3 regions of the Methylocystis sp. JR02 genome follow, and region 1 is predicted to be linked to each of the others. Evidence: predicted binding sites of a transcription regulator. Region 1 holds the regulator's gene; each other region holds the start of a gene.
The links. Region 1 encodes PhoB, which activates phosphate uptake and scavenging genes when phosphate is short. Its sites were predicted from a motif close to TGTCATNNANCTGTCAT; they were not measured.
Positions count from the first base shown of each region.

Region 2: QNA11_RS05200 (Orn/Lys/Arg family decarboxylase) is a predicted target of PhoB. The motif match lies at 3,017-3,033, and genes of this name have one in related genera.
Region 3: QNA11_RS06990 (YdcH family protein) is a predicted target of PhoB. The motif match lies at 2,392-2,408, and genes of this name have one in related genera.

Region 1 is NZ_JASIRC010000001.1:3,168,131-3,173,281, forward strand. Features, by position in the region: gene pstC (phosphate ABC transporter permease subunit PstC) at 1-594, shown strand, start outside; gene pstA (phosphate ABC transporter permease PstA) at 607-1,449, shown strand; gene pstB (phosphate ABC transporter ATP-binding protein PstB) at 1,446-2,228, shown strand; gene phoU (phosphate signaling complex protein PhoU) at 2,250-2,969, shown strand; gene phoB (phosphate regulon transcriptional regulator PhoB) at 2,962-3,711, shown strand; gene QNA11_RS15105 (GcrA family cell cycle regulator) at 3,746-4,291, opposite strand; gene QNA11_RS15110 (aspartate aminotransferase family protein) at 4,732-5,151, shown strand, end outside.
Region 2 is NZ_JASIRC010000001.1:1,093,607-1,098,757, reverse strand. Features, by position in the region: gene QNA11_RS05205 (GNAT family N-acetyltransferase) at 1-311, opposite strand, end outside; gene QNA11_RS05200 (Orn/Lys/Arg family decarboxylase) at 413-2,770, opposite strand; gene QNA11_RS05195 (DUF5132 domain-containing protein) at 3,082-3,399, shown strand; gene QNA11_RS05190 (hypothetical protein) at 3,402-3,845, shown strand; gene metK (methionine adenosyltransferase) at 3,842-5,017, opposite strand; gene QNA11_RS05180 (cation-translocating P-type ATPase) at 5,007-5,151, opposite strand, start outside.
Region 3 is NZ_JASIRC010000001.1:1,445,872-1,451,022, reverse strand. Features, by position in the region: gene QNA11_RS07000 (GNAT family N-acetyltransferase) at 1-455, shown strand, start outside; gene cimA (citramalate synthase) at 455-2,047, shown strand; gene QNA11_RS06990 (YdcH family protein) at 2,121-2,300, opposite strand; tRNA gene QNA11_RS06985 (tRNA-Val) at 2,587-2,661, shown strand; gene QNA11_RS06980 (copper chaperone PCu(A)C) at 2,733-3,224, opposite strand; gene QNA11_RS06975 (SCO family protein) at 3,670-5,052, shown strand; gene QNA11_RS06970 (hypothetical protein) at 5,100-5,151, shown strand, end outside.

The DNA of each region.
Region 1 (5,151 bases):
GCCGGCATCCCCTCGATCATCTACGGCATCTGGGGCCTCTTCGTCTTCGCGCCTTTCGTGCAGACCCATGTGCAGCCCGGCCTGATCTCGCTCTTTGGCGACGTGCCCGTGCTGTCGTCGATCTTCGCCGGTCCGCCCTATGGCATCGGCATGCTGACCGCCGGCTTCATTCTCGCCATCATGGTGCTGCCCTTCATCGCCTCCATCTCGCGCGACGTCTTCGAAACCGTGCCGCCGGTCCTCAAGGAAGCGGCGATCGGCGTCGGCTGCACGACATGGGAATTGATGCGCTATGTGGTTCTGCCCTACACGCGCGTCGGCGTCATTGGCGGCGTCATGCTGGGCCTCGGCCGCGCGCTCGGCGAAACGATGGCGGTCACCTTCGTCATCGGCAACGCCCACAAAATCTCGCCGTCGCTGCTCGCGCCGGGGACGACCATCTCCGCGACCATCGCCAATGAATTCACCGAGGCCGTGGGCGACATTTACACATCGGCGCTCATCGAGCTCGGCCTGATCCTCTTCGTCATCACCTTTATCGTTCTGGCGATCGCGCGTTACATGCTGATGCGCATCGAGCGGAAGTCGGCTTAAGGAGCCCGAGTCATGTCGCTCTACGCCACGCGCCGCCGGCGCAATTCGATGGCGACCAGCCTCGCCTGGGGGGCCGCGATCTTCGGCCTGACCTGGCTGCTGCTGATCCTCGCCGCGCTTCTCTACGAAGGGATTCGCGGACTTTCTCCCGCCGTCTTCACCCAGATGACGCCGCCCCCCGGCAGCCAGGGCGGCCTCCTGAACGCTATCGCCGGCTCGCTTGTCATGACCATCATCGGCGTCGCCATCGGCGCGCCGCTCGGCATGCTCGCCGGCACCTATATGGCGGAATATGGCCGCTACTCGAAGCTGACCATCGTCGTGCGCTTCATCAACGACATCCTGCTCAGCGCGCCGTCGATCGTCATCGGCCTCTTCGTCTACACGCTGCTCGTCGGGCCGATGGGGCACTTCTCCGGCATCTCCGGCGCGGTCGCCCTCGCGCTGCTCGTCATACCGGTGGTTCTGCGCACGACCGAGGACATGCTGCTGCTGGTGCCGGGCTCGATGCGCGAAGCCGCGAGCGCGCTCGGCGCGCCGCGCGCCCTCGTCATCGGCAAGGTGGCCTATCGCGCCGCCAAGGCGGGTCTCGTCACGGGCATTCTGCTCGCGGTGGCGCGCGTCTCCGGTGAAACCGCGCCGCTGCTCTTCACCGCGCTCAACAACCAATTCTGGAGCAGCGACCTCAACGCGCCGATGGCGAGCCTGCCGGTCGTCATCTTCCAGTTCGCCCTGTCCCCCTACAAAGATTGGCAGCAGCTTGCCTGGACGGGCGCCCTGTTGATCACCTTCGCCGTTCTCGCCCTGTCGATCACAGCCCGCGCGCTGAGCGCCGGCCGGAGAAAATCGAAATGAACGCCCTCGCTCAGGTGAACCAGTCCGCGACCAAAATCTCGGTTCGCAGCCTCGATTTCTACTACGGCGCCACCCGCGCGCTGAAATCCGTGTCCTTGTCGCTGCACACCCATAAGGTGACAGCCTTCATCGGCCCGTCGGGCTGCGGCAAATCCACGTTGCTGCGCGTGCTGAACCGGATGTACGACCTTTATCCGGGCCAGCGCGCGGAGGGCGAGGTGCTGCTCGACGGCGAGAACATCCTCGATCCGGCGATCGACCTCAACGCCCTGCGCGCCCGCGTCGGCATGATCTTCCAGAAGCCGACGCCCTTCCCGATGTCGATCTATGAGAATGTCGCCTTCGGCATCCGTCTCTACGAGAAATTGTCGCGCGCCGATATGGACGTTCGCGTCGAGGAGGCGCTGCGCGGCGCGGCGCTCTGGGACGAAGTGAAAGACAAGCTGCAGGCGAGCGGGCTCGGCCTTTCCGGCGGCCAGCAGCAGCGCCTGTGCATCGCCCGCAGCGTCGCCGTGCAACCCGAGGTCATGCTCTTCGACGAGCCCTGCTCGGCGCTGGATCCGATCTCGACGGCGAAGGTCGAAGAGCTGATCGAGGAGCTCTCGACGAGATACACGATCGCGATCGTGACCCATAATATGCAACAGGCGGTGCGCGTCTCCGACTACACCGCATTCATGTATCTGGGCGAGCTCATCGAATTCGGCGACACGGACGACGTCTTCAACCGGCCGAGAGAAAAGCGCACGCAGGATTACATCACCGGCCGCTTCGGCTGAAGCTCATTTAAGGAACGAGCGATGACTGACCACACCGTCAAGTCCTATGACCGCGACCTCGAGTCGCTGGGACGTCGCATCTCCGAGATGGGCGGCGTTGCCGAAAAAATGCTGGCCGAGGCCATGGACGCGCTGTCCAACCTCGACGTCGAGCTCGCAAAGCAAGTCGTCGCAAGCGACGCGCGGCTCGACACGCTTCAGCGTGAGATCGAAGAAAGCGCGGTCATGACGATCGCGCGGCGGCAACCGCTGGCGATCGATCTGCGCGAATGCATCGCCGCGATCCGCATCTCCGGCGACATCGAGCGGATCGGCGACCTCGCCAAGAACATCGCCAAGCGCACGCTCAAGATCGCCTCTGAGGCGCGTTTGCCGCGCGCCATCGTCGGCTTGAAGTCGATGCATGAAATCGCCGCGACGCAGCTCAAGGACGCGCTCGACGCCTATGCGCTGCGCGACGAGGAACGCGCCCGCACCGTCTGGATGAACGACGCAGATCTCGACGCGCTGGAAGACTCGGTGTTTCGCGATCTTCTCACCTTCATGATGGAAGATCCCCGCAACATCTCCTTCTGCACGCATCTTCTGTTCTGCTCGAAGAATCTCGAGCGCATCGGCGATCACACGACCAATATCGCCGAGACGATCGTCTATCTCGTGACAGGCGAATCCATGCCGCTCGAGCGCCCCAAGGCGCGGCCGGGCGTTCTGGGCGCAGGGGGCGACGCATCGCATGAGTGACGCGACCACCGCGCCGACCGGCGCCCGCGATGGCAAGAGCGACCGCGCCCCGAGGATTCTCGTCGTCGAGGACGAGGTCCCGCTCGCGACTCTGCTGGTTTATAATCTGGAGGCCGAAGGCTATCAGGTCGAGCATGTCGATAATGGCGACGAAGCCGAGCTGCGCATCGCGGAGTCGCCGCCCGACCTGATGCTGCTCGACTGGATGCTGCCCGGCGTCTCGGGCCTCGAAATCTGCCGGCGCCTGCGCGCGCGCGACACCGCGCGCGACATGCCGATCATCATGCTGACGGCGCGCGGCGAGGAGGCCGAGCGCGTGCGTGGGCTATCGGTCGGCGCCGACGACTATGTGGTGAAGCCGTTCTCGACGCCGGAGCTGATGGCGCGCGTGCGCGCTTTGCTGCGTCGCGCCCGGCCGGAGCGCGTCGCCTCCAAGCTGACGCTGGGCGACATCGACCTCGACCGCGAGACGCGCCGCGTGCGCCGCTCGGGGCGTGAAATCCATCTGGGCCCGACCGAGTTCCGGCTGCTCGAATATTTCATGGAGAAGCCCGGGCGCGTCTTCACCCGCGCCCAGCTCCTCGACAGCGTCTGGGGCATGTCGGCGGAGATCGACGAGCGCACGGTCGACGTGCATGTCGGCCGGCTTCGCAAGGCGCTCATCCGCGGCCGCGAAAAAGACCCGATCCGCACCGTGCGCGGCTCCGGCTATTCCTTCGACGAGACCTTCGGCCGGGAGTGACGTCGGCCGCAGCCGATCGCGCGCCCGAGCTTTATCAGGCGTAACGCGGCGCCCTGAGCTGATCGCGCGCGCGACGGCGATCCTGCGCCGGCTGATAGGCGATGCGGGCGTGATGCGCGCAATAGGGCCCGCCGCCGATCGGGGATTTGCCGCCGCAGAAGCGGAACTCGGGCGACGTCGGATCGCCCATCGGCCAGCGGCACATCGACTCGCGCAGCTCCATGATCGTCACGCGCTCGGACATCGGGACGACGACTTCCGTATCCGGCGTCACGCGCGCCACCACGACCGTCTCGGGCGCGAAGGCGAGGGCGACATTGCCGTGCACGGCGTGCCCGCCGACGCGCGGAGCCGCAGCCACGGGGGCGGAAACCGCCGCCTGGCGCGACGCCGGCTTTGCGGCGCGGGGTCGCGGCGCGCTGGCCGTCTTGGCGCGCTCGGCGAGGCCAAGACGGTGAATCTTGCCGATCACCGCATTGCGCGTGATGCCGGGACCAAGCTCCGCTGCGACCTGACTCGCGCTGAGACCGTCGCTCCAAAGCTTACGCAGCAGCTCGACGCGTTCATCGGTCCAAGACATTTTGACCTCCAAGCGGCCGGTTCGAGCGCGCAACCGGACAGAATCCACCAACCCTCGCTGCGCCGGAGCGAACCAGCGGCGACGTCGCGCGCATCGAAACTCGAGGGACGCCAGGCGGAAACAACGCTACCGCGCCGGCGGGAAAAACTTAACAAAACCTTTGAATCACGGGCAAGAGTCGCTGGCAAGCCAAAGGGCGCGTTCTGCACAGCCTTTCTGAGCGCTTTGTGCGCAGAGTGTTGCCGCGACGACTCACTCCGCGCCGGAATTGGAACGAAAAACGCCTCTGGCGCGCCAGCCAAGTTGGCTGCGACGTTAGGATTTGACCGAAACAGCGCGCCCGCATAAAATCGCCTTCTCAAACTGCCGCCCCGAAAGGGCGGCGCTTTGTTTTTTGGCCCGACCGCCAAACGGCGGATCTGTTGGCTTGGAGCATAATTTTGACATCTGCGCTCTATCCGACTTATGCGCGCGCCGACGTCGCCTTTACGCGGGGCGAAGGCGCATGGCTGTTCGCGGAGAACGGCGACCGCTACCTGGATTTCGCTTCAGGCGTCGCTGTGCTGTCGCTTGGCCATGACCACCCGCATCTCGTCGAAACACTCAAGGCCGCCGCTGAAAAGCCCTGGCACGTCTCCAATCTCTTCCGCATCCCCGAGGCCGAGCGTCTCGCGCAGCGCCTTGTCGCCGTCACCTTCGCCGAAACGGTCTTCTTCGTGAATTCCGGCGCCGAGGCCGTGGAATGCGCCATCAAAACGGCGCGCAAATATCATGCGGCGAATGGCCAGCCGGAGCGCTACCGCCTCATTACCTTCGAAGGCGCCTTTCACGGGCGCACGCTCGCGACCATCGCCGCCGGC
Region 2 (5,151 bases), 2.1 Mb from region 1:
GAGTGCTTGACGACATAGCGATAGGCCGGCCGCTTCCGAAACGGCACGGCATAGGCGTAACCGATCACGGCGCCGTCGAGCTCCGCGACGAGATGGGGCAGGCGATGCTTGCCCATATTCTTCCGACGCCGCTTGAGGTCGTCTTTCTGCGGCGTGTCGTAGAGCGGCGCCTCGGACGGATCGAGCCCCTTGCGGATGTGATGCAGATAGATCGCCAGCATGGCGTCGACGTCGTCGTCGCGCGAGGGCCTTACGACGATCGCCGAACGCTCGGCCTCTGCAATCGCGGTTCTCTCCGACTCCAGTGTCATACCATTTCCGTTTGCATAGCTCGCATTGGCGCGTGTCATTCCCGATCGCTCGCTCAAGCGAGCGTCGGGAATAACACTGAACCCATCAAGCCGATCCCGTATTATTCGCTCACGACATAGGTGTAGAGACGCAGCCTGCCTTGTGCGTCGATTTCCTTATAGAGCCCCTGAATTTCGTAGTCGAAGCCGGGGAATTGATTGGCGCTGCGCTCGAACATTTTCAGATAGTTCAACATGGGCCGCGCTTTGTCGCCGAGGCGCTCGCCGGGAACGATGGTGGCGATGCCCGGCGGGTAGATGACCCAGAGCGTCGTCGCGACCCGCCCCTCGATTTCATCGAGCGTCAGATAATCGACGTTGTTGCGCACGAGATGCAGATAGGCCTCGCGCGGCGTCATCGCCATGTCGGGCAGATGCTCGCGCGCAAATTGCGCGCGCTGCAAAGCGCTGACGCCCGCTTCCTTGAAGAAGCGATGCATATCGCCGCAGAGATCGCGCAGCCGCGCGCCCTTGTAGCGGCCCGGCCGCCGCGCGACGAATTCCGGAATGACGTCCTGCAAAATCGCATTGTCGTCGTGCAGCCGCTTGAATGCGACGAGCGCGGAAACGAGCGTGCCGGCCTTGCTCGACTCGACGCCCGGCGTCAGCAGGAAGAGGAGCGAGTTGAGATCGTTCTTCTCCGGCACGATGCGGTTCTCGCGCAAATATTGCGCGACGATCGGGGCCGGGACGCCATGATCCTCATAGGCGCCCGTGCTGCGATCGAATCCTGGCGTGAGCAAGGTAAGCTTGCAGGGATCGGTGATCGCAAAGCCCGGCGCCATGTCCTGGAAACCATGCCAGCCCGCGCCCGGCGCAAGCTCCCAAAAGGCGGCGTTGCGCGAGAGCTGTTCGGTGGAGACCATTTCCCAGCCGACTTGATGCGCGCCGGTTTCGCGCGCGGCGTCGGGAATGGAAACCTTGTCGGGAACGAAGGGATCGAAGAACCAGCGCCGCGCCGGGTCTTTCTCCTTGTCCTCGAATTCACGGCGCACGGCGCGCAGCTTCTTGCGCAACTCGACGCCGAGACGAACGGTGTCGTCCCACAGAACTTCGCCGGAGCGGCCTTTCATCATCTGCGCGCCGACATCGAGCGAGGCGAACAGCGGATAGAAGGGCGAGGTCGAGGCGTGCTGCATGAAGCCTTCGTTGAAGCGCTTGTGCTCGACGCGGCGCCTCTGGCCCTTGATATGCCGATCGCGCACATGAATCTGCGACGCCTGCGAGAAGCTCGCGAGCTGCTTATGCGTGGATTGGGTGGCGACGACGCCGGGAGAAGCCTCGTTGAGATTTTTGAGCCCCATGGCGAAGCGCCGCTCGTAAAGCGGGTGGAATTTCATGAAGCCCGCCCAGGCCTCGTCGAAGAGGATGTAGTCGCACAAATGGCCGATCTTCTTCACGATCCATTCGGCGTCATAGATTGTGCCGTCATAGGTGCATTGTTCGATCACCGCGACGCGGAAGGGCCGCTCCTTGCGCCAGGCGTCCTTGTCCTTGACGAGCGGATTATCGCGAATGCGCGCGCGCAGCGTCTCTTCGTCGAAGGCTTTGTGGTCGATGGGGCCGATCAGGCCGAAGGCGTTGCGCGTGGTGGGGAGAAAGATCGGCACGCCGCCGCTCAAGAGCAACGCGCCATGATGCGCGGCCTTGTGATTGTTGCGGTCGAAGAGCACGAGATCGCCTTCGGCCACGAGATTGGTGAGGACGACCTTGTTCGATGTGGACGTGCCGTTGAGCACGAAATAGGTCTTCTCCGCCCCGAAGATTTCGGCCGCCGCCTTCTGCGCCTTGAGCGCCGGGCCTTCGTGGGTGAGGAGGTCTCCGAGCTCGACGACGGAATTGTCCAGATCGTCGCGGAACACGGCTTCGCCGAGATGCTCCATGAAGATGCGGCCGATCGGGCTGCGGCTGTAGAAAATGCCGCCATTATGGCCGGGGCAGGTCCAGAGCTGATTGCCTTCTTCCGCGTAATCGACAATGGCGCCGAAGAAAGGCGTTTTCAGCGTGTCGGCATATTGCTTGAGCCGCGAGACGAGGTTCTTGGCGATGAACTCCGGCGTCTCCTCCGCCAGGAACACATAGCCGTCGATGAAGTCGAGCACCTCGACGGGAATATCCTCGAAACGCTTGCGGCGGATGAGCAGGACGATCGGCATATCGAGGCCGCGCTTACGCATCAGATCGATGAGCGAGGCGGTCTTGCCCTCTATCCCCCTCTTGCCCCAGTCGACGACAAGGCATCCGATCGCGGCGTCCGTCTGCACGACGATCTCGGCGTCCTCCAATCGCCGCGCCCGGACGACCTGAAAGCCCATGCGCTCGATGGCCGCGATGATCTGATTGACGCGCAGGCCTTCGAGGTCGTCTGCCTCGAAATTGGGCGCGGAGAAGAGGAAGGTGAAGCGCTGGGAAAAGTCCATCCAATGCCGTCCATTCGGAAAGCGCGCGTTAAGCTGAGCCGCGCTGTCGACGGTTCGCAGACACTTCTTGCGTGACGCAATCGTGACAGTGCGCGCCGTTAGCTTGTCAGACGGGAAGACGCTAGGCCAACATGCGTTAATTATCGGGGAAGGCGAGATCTGCCGCGCTTTCGTAAAACGCCGACTGTCCTATAACATTTGCGACAGCGTCGGACGGTGCGGGCGACGAACGGCAGTATTTGCGCTCGTCACGAGCGCGTCATGGTCGCGCTTAAATTGGAACGCCTTGGTTTCCGACCGGGAGAAGCTTCATGAAGCCGTGGGGATTTGCGTTAGGCGTGGCGGCCGGCGCCGCAGCGGCGCTCCTGTTCGATCGAGAGGGAAACCGCGTGCGGCCCGTCGCCAAGGCCGCCCTGAAGGCCGCCGTCCTGGCCTTGCACGAAGCGCGTGTGCAGGGCGCGCATTTGATGGAAACGGCCGAGGATCTCTTCGCTGAGGCGAAGGCGGAGGCGGCTTCCGACATATTTGCCGCCACGATGGCGCAGGCCCGCAAGTCGGCCGGCCCGAAGCCCGAGGAAGGCGGGGCCGCCGCCGAAACGACGCCGCAGCCGACCTCGGAAGGGGCGTGAGCATGGGCGCCGGCCTGCCAATCGCCGAAATCGCGCACGCCATGCCGGGCCGGGCCCGTCTGCGGTTCCCGGACCGCCTTGGCGACTCGGACTTTTTTGCCTCTGTCTCCAGCGGTCTGTCCGCGCTGCCGGGCGTCTACAAGGTGGCGGCGCGGCCCTTCACCGGCAGCGTGCTCATCGAGCACGGCGACGCGCTCGAGAAGGTCAGCGAGGCGGCGCTGGAAGCGGGGCTTTTCGCAATCGGCAAGGCGCGATCCGCGACGAAGACGGACAAGCCGGTCGAGTTCGATCCGAAGGCGCTCGTCGCATTGGCGCTGGTCGGGCTCGCGCTCTGGCAGGTGACGCGGGAAAAGTTCTTTCCGCCTGCCTTTACGCTGCTGTGGTACGCCGGCCATCTCGCCGGCGTCTGGCGGTCGCCCGAGAGCGGCGACGACGCCATGATCTAGCCGCGCAGGGCCTCGACCAAATCAATCGCCTCCCAAGGGAGCGCGAGATCGTCGCGTCCGAAATGCCCATAGGTTGCAAGCGGCAGATAGAAGCCGGAGGCGCCGGCGGCCTTCGGCCGGCTTCGGAGTGAAAAACGCTTCACGATGGCGGCGGGGCGGAAATCGATGATCGCGGCGAGACGTTTAGTGATCGCCTCGTCGCTGAACTTGCCGGTATTGAAGGTCTCGACGCTCAGGCTCAGCGGCTCCGCCTGGCCGATGGCATAGGCCAAATGGACTTCGCAACGCTCGGCCAATCCGGCGGCGACGATGTTCTTGGCGGCGTAGCGCGCGGCATAGGCGCCGGCGCGCTCAATGCGCGAGGGGTCTTTGCCCGAAAGCGCCGAACCGCTCATGCGCGCGATCTCCCCATAGGAATCGATCCCGTTCTTGCGCCCGGTCAATCCCGCGTGGCGCCCGGGACCGCCGATGTCGAGGGGCTCGCCTGCATTGATGATGACCTGCGTCCCGCCATCCGGCCTGACGTCATTGCCCGCCAAGGCGTCGAGCGCCAAAGTGCGCAGATGATCCTGCGCGTCCGGCGCGGCCGAGTCGTCGAGCGCGACGGTCAGCGACAGACTGTGGATACGCACTGGGCGTCCGTCCCGATACTGCACGGAGACCTGCGTTTTCGCGTCAGGCGACAAGGCGTGAAAGCCTCCGCGGCGCGCCGTATCCAAAGCCTTCGCCATTTTATGCGCGTAGCTGATCGGCGCCGGCATCAGCTCGCTCGTGTCCCGGCAGGCATAGCCGAAAACATTCGCCTGTTCATGCGCCACCCTGCGCGCGACTGCCTCCGGCGCGTCTCCCGGCGACTCGGCCTCGCGGGTGGAAAGCGGAAGCTCGGTCAAGCTCGTCAGGATCGAGCAGTTGCGCGCGTCGAACCCGTTCGAGACATAGCCGGCGTCCATGATGATCTTGCGCGCGAGCGAGGGCAGATCGACCCGGGCGTCGGCCGCATATCGCGCCGCGAGAAACAGGACGCCAGTGGCGAGAGCGCATTCCACCACGGCCCGCGCGGTTTCGTCCTCTCTCAGCAAGGCGTCGACCGCCGCGTCGCTGATCTGGTCGCAGAGCTTGTCGGGATGGCCGGGCGTGACCGACTGGGATGTGAAGATCATGTCAGCCGACATGGCTTTCTCCCTCGTGGCGGGCGGCGGCGCGCTCGACCAGATAGCCCAGAAAATCATTGGCGAGCGCGCTGCTGATGGCGATGGCGCCGATACGCAGAATGTCGCCCGGGCCGAGCGGCGCAAGCCCGAGAAGC
Region 3 (5,151 bases), 1.7 Mb from region 1:
CGCTCGCCGCGCTCTTTCGCGCGAGCATTGAGGCGCTCGCGGCTGAGGATTACGACGCGGATCAGCGCGAGGCCTGGGCCTCGGCGGCGGATGACGAAGCCGCTTTCGCCGCCCGACTCGCCGGCGCCCTCACCATTGTCGCGCTGGCCGACGGCGAGATCGCGGGCTTCGCCTCGCTCAAGGACAATAAGCTCCTCGACATGCTCTATGTGCGCCCGGATTTCGCGGGGCAGGGCGTGGGCGCCGCGCTTGCGGACGCGATCGAGAAGCTCGCCGGCGCGCGGGGGACCAAGACGCTCACCGTCGAAGCCTCCGATACGGCGCGCGATTTCTTTGCCGCGCGCGGATACGTCGCGCAGAGCCGCAATACGGTGACGATCGCCGGCGAATGGCTCGGCAACACCACCATGACCAAGCAACTGGCGGCCCCGCCGGCCGCTGGGGGAACGCATTGATGACCAGGGAACGCGTGACGCTTTACGACACCACGCTGCGCGACGGCGCGCAGACGACGGGGGTCGATTTCTCGCTCGACGACAAGCGGCAGATCGCCGCCATGCTCGACGATCTCGGGATCGACTATGTCGAAGGCGGCTATCCGGGAGCCAACCCGCTCGACACGGAATTCTTCGCGCAGCGGCCGAAGCTGCGGGCGCGCTTCTGCGCCTTCGGCATGACGCGCCGGCAAGGCCGTTCGGTGGAGAACGATCCGGGCGTCGCGGCGCTCTTGGGCAGCTCGGCGGACACAGTGACCTTCGTCGCCAAAAGCTGGGACTATCAGGTCAAGGTCGCCTTACGCTCCACGGAAGAGGACAATCTCGCCGCGATTACGCAGTCCGTAAAAGCGGCCGGCGCGCGGGAGAAGGAAGCGGCCGTCGATTGCGAGCATTTCTTCGACGGCTTCAAGGATAATCCGCAATATGCGCTCGCCTGCGCCGTGGCCGCTTACGAGGCCGGCGCGCGCTGGGTGGTGCTGTGCGACACCAATGGCGGCACGCTGCCGCATGAGGTCGAGCGCATCATCGCGGAGGTCGCCAAGGTCATTCCGGGCGATCATATCGGCGTGCATTGCCACGACGACACGGGGCAAGCGGTGGCGAACTCATTGGCCGCCCTGCGCGCCGGCGCGCGGCAGATTCAAGGCACGCTCAACGGGCTCGGCGAGCGCTGCGGCAACGCCAATCTCACGACTATCATCCCGACGCTGCTGCTCAAGGATGAATACGCCGCGCGCTTCGAGATAAGCGTCACGCGCGAGAAGCTGTCACATCTCACGCGCATCAGCCATGCGCTCGACGAGCTGCTCAATCGCGCCCCGAATCGCCACGCGCCATATGTGGGCGCCAGCGCCTTTGCGACCAAGGCCGGCATTCACGCCTCCGCCGTGCTGACCGATCCACGCACCTATGAGCATGTGGCGCCGGAAACCGTCGGCAATCAGCGCCGCGTGCTGGTCTCCGACCAGGCCGGACGGTCCAATATCATTTCCGAGCTGACGCGCCTCGGCGTGACGCTGGACAAGGATGATCCGCGCCTGACGCGCCTGCTCGACGAGGTGAAGGAGAAAGAGTCGCAGGGCTACGCCTATGAGGGCGCCGACGCCTCCTTCTTCCTGCTCGCCAAGCGCGTGCTCGGCGACGCCCCGCATTATTTCGACATCGAGCGCTATAGCGTCGCGGTGGACCGCCGCTTCGCGCGCAATGGCTTTGAGGACAAGGGCGCCGAGGCGATCGTCAAGATCAATGTTCACGGCGAGACGCGCATCTCGGCGGCTGAGGGCAACGGCCCGGTCAATGCGCTCGACGTCGCGCTGCGAAAGGATCTCGGCGCCTATCAGAAATTCGTCGACGACGTCCGGCTTGTCGATTACCGCGTGCGCGTCTTCCAGGGCGGCACGGACGCGGTGACGCGCGTGCTGGTGGAATGCGCGGACGGGGAGGGGAATCGTTGGTCGACGGTGGGCGTCTCGGCCAATGTGATAGACGCCTCTTTCGAAGCGATTGTCGACGCGATCAACTACAAGCTGCTGGTGTCGGGCGCGCGGTGACGCGCTGGCGCGCCATGCGCCGAGAGTGGGGCGGACAGGGCGGAAAAAGCTTTCCGCCCCGTTCGAGCGTGCGTCAGTGGCGTGTTTCGCTGATCGCCAATTTGGCGAGTTCGTCCTTGATTTGCAGCTTCTTGCGTTTCAGCTCGATGATTTTGGCTTTGTCGGCATTGCGGTGAAGCTGCTCTCTCTCGATTTCCTTCTTGAGCGCCTCGTGGCGACGTTGGAGTTCGACGATATGGCCTTGTAAGGACATGCGAAACCTCCTTTGTGACTTTCCCCTCGCGAGGGGCGCACGGCCAAGCATGCCACATTGGGCGAGGCCCGCAAGATAAGAATTGTTGCGGCGTCATAAATCTTTCGTCCCCGCGACATCTGGCCTCAATAAATTATTAACGGCCGCTCCCGCCAAGCCGCCGCCGGGCGGATTTTGCGCTGTCGCGGGACCAGGAAATTTTTCTGCACAAAGGCGCTTGCGCGTCGCCGCGTCCGCCACTATACACACGCCACCCGAGCCGCCGCCATGGCGGAACCCCGGAAGGGGGCGCGTAGCTCAGCGGGAGAGCACTACGTTGACATCGTAGGGGTCACAGGTTCAATCCCTGTCGCGCCCACCATTCAAATCCAAGTAATGCTGCAATGCCGCTGACCGAGCGGGGACTTTCGAATTCACGGCGATGCGGCCCTGCTACAGCCGCCGCGTCTCCACATGAAACTCGATTTTCATCGCGCCGCCGCTGTCGAAGCGAAGCGAGCCGTCGATCGTCTGCCCGAGCTTCAACGACGATTTCAGATCGAGCAGCATGAGATGGTAACCGCGCGTTTGAAAGTCGATCGACGTTCCGGCGGGAATTTCCACGCCCTCAGAGACAGGCCGCATTTTCATGATCCCGTCTGCAACGCCCGTTTCATGCAGCTCGGTATGGTCCGATACGGCAATATCAACGCCGATGATTCTGACCGTCTCCGTCCCTCGATTACGAACCGTCATATAGCAGGCGCCCGTGGTGACGCCCTTTGGAGACGCCGCACACCACGGATGCTCGATCTCGATGTCGAGAGGGACAGTCGCGCCCGCGGCGGCCCCGAGCGCGCCGAGACCGCAACAAAGAATGCTTCCTGCAACAGGCGCAACGATGGAGTAGCGTCGTCTCGAGGGGGCATTGCTCGTCGTGTTCATGGCCGACCGCTGGGCAACATCGGCGCCAAAACGCGCGCCAGCCGCCTCGCGTTCGGAACCGGCGATATTCGTTGGGATCGCGGGGCGCTCGCTGAGTGCATGCAGTAAAATGCGGGTCGCGGTTATGAATAGTGTTGATACATATGCGGCCGCCTCAGTCCAATTCACGAACAGTGAACTATTCGTCGGGCGCGTCGGCATCTTTCTGCAGCGAAAGCGACGACTCCAAAGCGGAGAGAAACTGTTCATTTATTGAACGCGACGTCCTGTCGCAGGATTATTTGCGCAACGACGATTGACGCAACAGCTCCACGATTCCTATCGTCAAGCTGGTTTTTCCGTTCGCGGTTCTCGGTATCGATGTAGGCGCTTCGACGCTTTGCCGTCTCGCCTTCTTTCGTATGTTCCGAGCGCGGGCTTTCGACCCATTTCAACGCATTGGTGAATGTTCGTGCTCATTCGACCGCGCTCGACCGTCCTGATCGATCCGGCAACCGACGCCAGCGAGATTCTCGCCGAAGCGTCGACAAGACGGCGTGAGATGAGAAGGACGGCCTGCAAGCGCGTTCTGGCGCTCGCGCTCGCTTACGCCGCGTTCGAGAGCCTGTCCGCTATCCTCGCCATCAGGCCGGATGCAAAGATCATCGGCGTTTTTTCCATACTCGGCCTCTCCTGGGCCTGCTCGTCGCTGTTTGCGAAGCGGCGCTTCACGGAGCGGGTGACCATCGAGCGAAACATCGTCTGCGTTTCGCACTATGTCGACGATGAACTCGTCGGTCGGCGCAGAGTGAAGGCGATCGGAGTCGTTCGGCACGTCGACGACGCCGGCGACTGCCAGCGTGTCGAGGTCGAAGGCGTTGCGCGACGACTCGAAATCGCGCGCGATGTCTTGCCGGCCGAACGCGAAGCGATCGCCGAGCGGCTGGCGGCTGCGCTGCGCGAGGCCGGCGTCGAGGCGCCGGTGCGAACCGTCCGCAAAACGCCGTTCTGCGCGGCGTCGGCGGCGTCCGCCGCGCCATCAGGGCGCGGAGCCGAAGACGCGCCGGCGAAACGAAAACAGAGCCCCTGGATCGCCTGCGCCGCCGCATCGGCGTTGATGGTTCTTCCAATGCTGCAGGCGACGCCGCGGCCCCGCGACGCGATCGCGGCGCCGGGCAAGACCGCGCCGGCGTTTCGTCTGACGTCCTCCAAGGGCGAAACAGTCGATGATCGCACGATGCTCGGACGCCCCTACGCCATATTCTTCGGTTTCACGAAATGTCCTGAAGCCTGCCCAACAACGCTGCTCGAGCTGACGACGGTCGTGAAAGAGGCGGGGACGGATACGTCCGATTTCGAAATTCTCTTCGTCAGCCTCGACGCCGAACGAGACACGCCCGACGTCCTCTCGGATTTTGTCGGGTCCTTCGGCGGGCGCGTTACTGGATTGAGGGGATCGACGGACGAAGTTGCGCGAGCGGCGCAGGCGTTTCGAGTCTACCACCGCAAGGTTCCTCTCAAAGGCGGCGGCTATACCATCGACCACACGACGCTCGTCTATCTTGTCGACCATCGCGGCCAGCTCGTCGATACGCTCTCCTTCATGGAGCAAGCCGATATCGCCTCCAAGAGGTTGAAAGCCTTCCTCCTCGAGGCGGCCGCGCATGGCGCCGGTCGAAGCGGGCGACGCAAGTCGCGCATACACGCCCGGGCAGGCGCGGCGGTGAAGCCAGCGCGCCGCTCTCGCTGGACGCCAGCGCGACAACCTGCCGCATTGCATGCGACAAGCGGTCGCTGGACCCTGTATCGCTGCTACAGCGCGTCTCGATCCGACACGCGGGGTGAGTGATCTTGAAAGCGTCAGGCCGGTCATATCGGAGCGTCGAACGAGCGGCCATGGCCCGTGCGGTCGTCGCCCGCGCGGCCGTGAGCGCGGCGGTCGCGATAC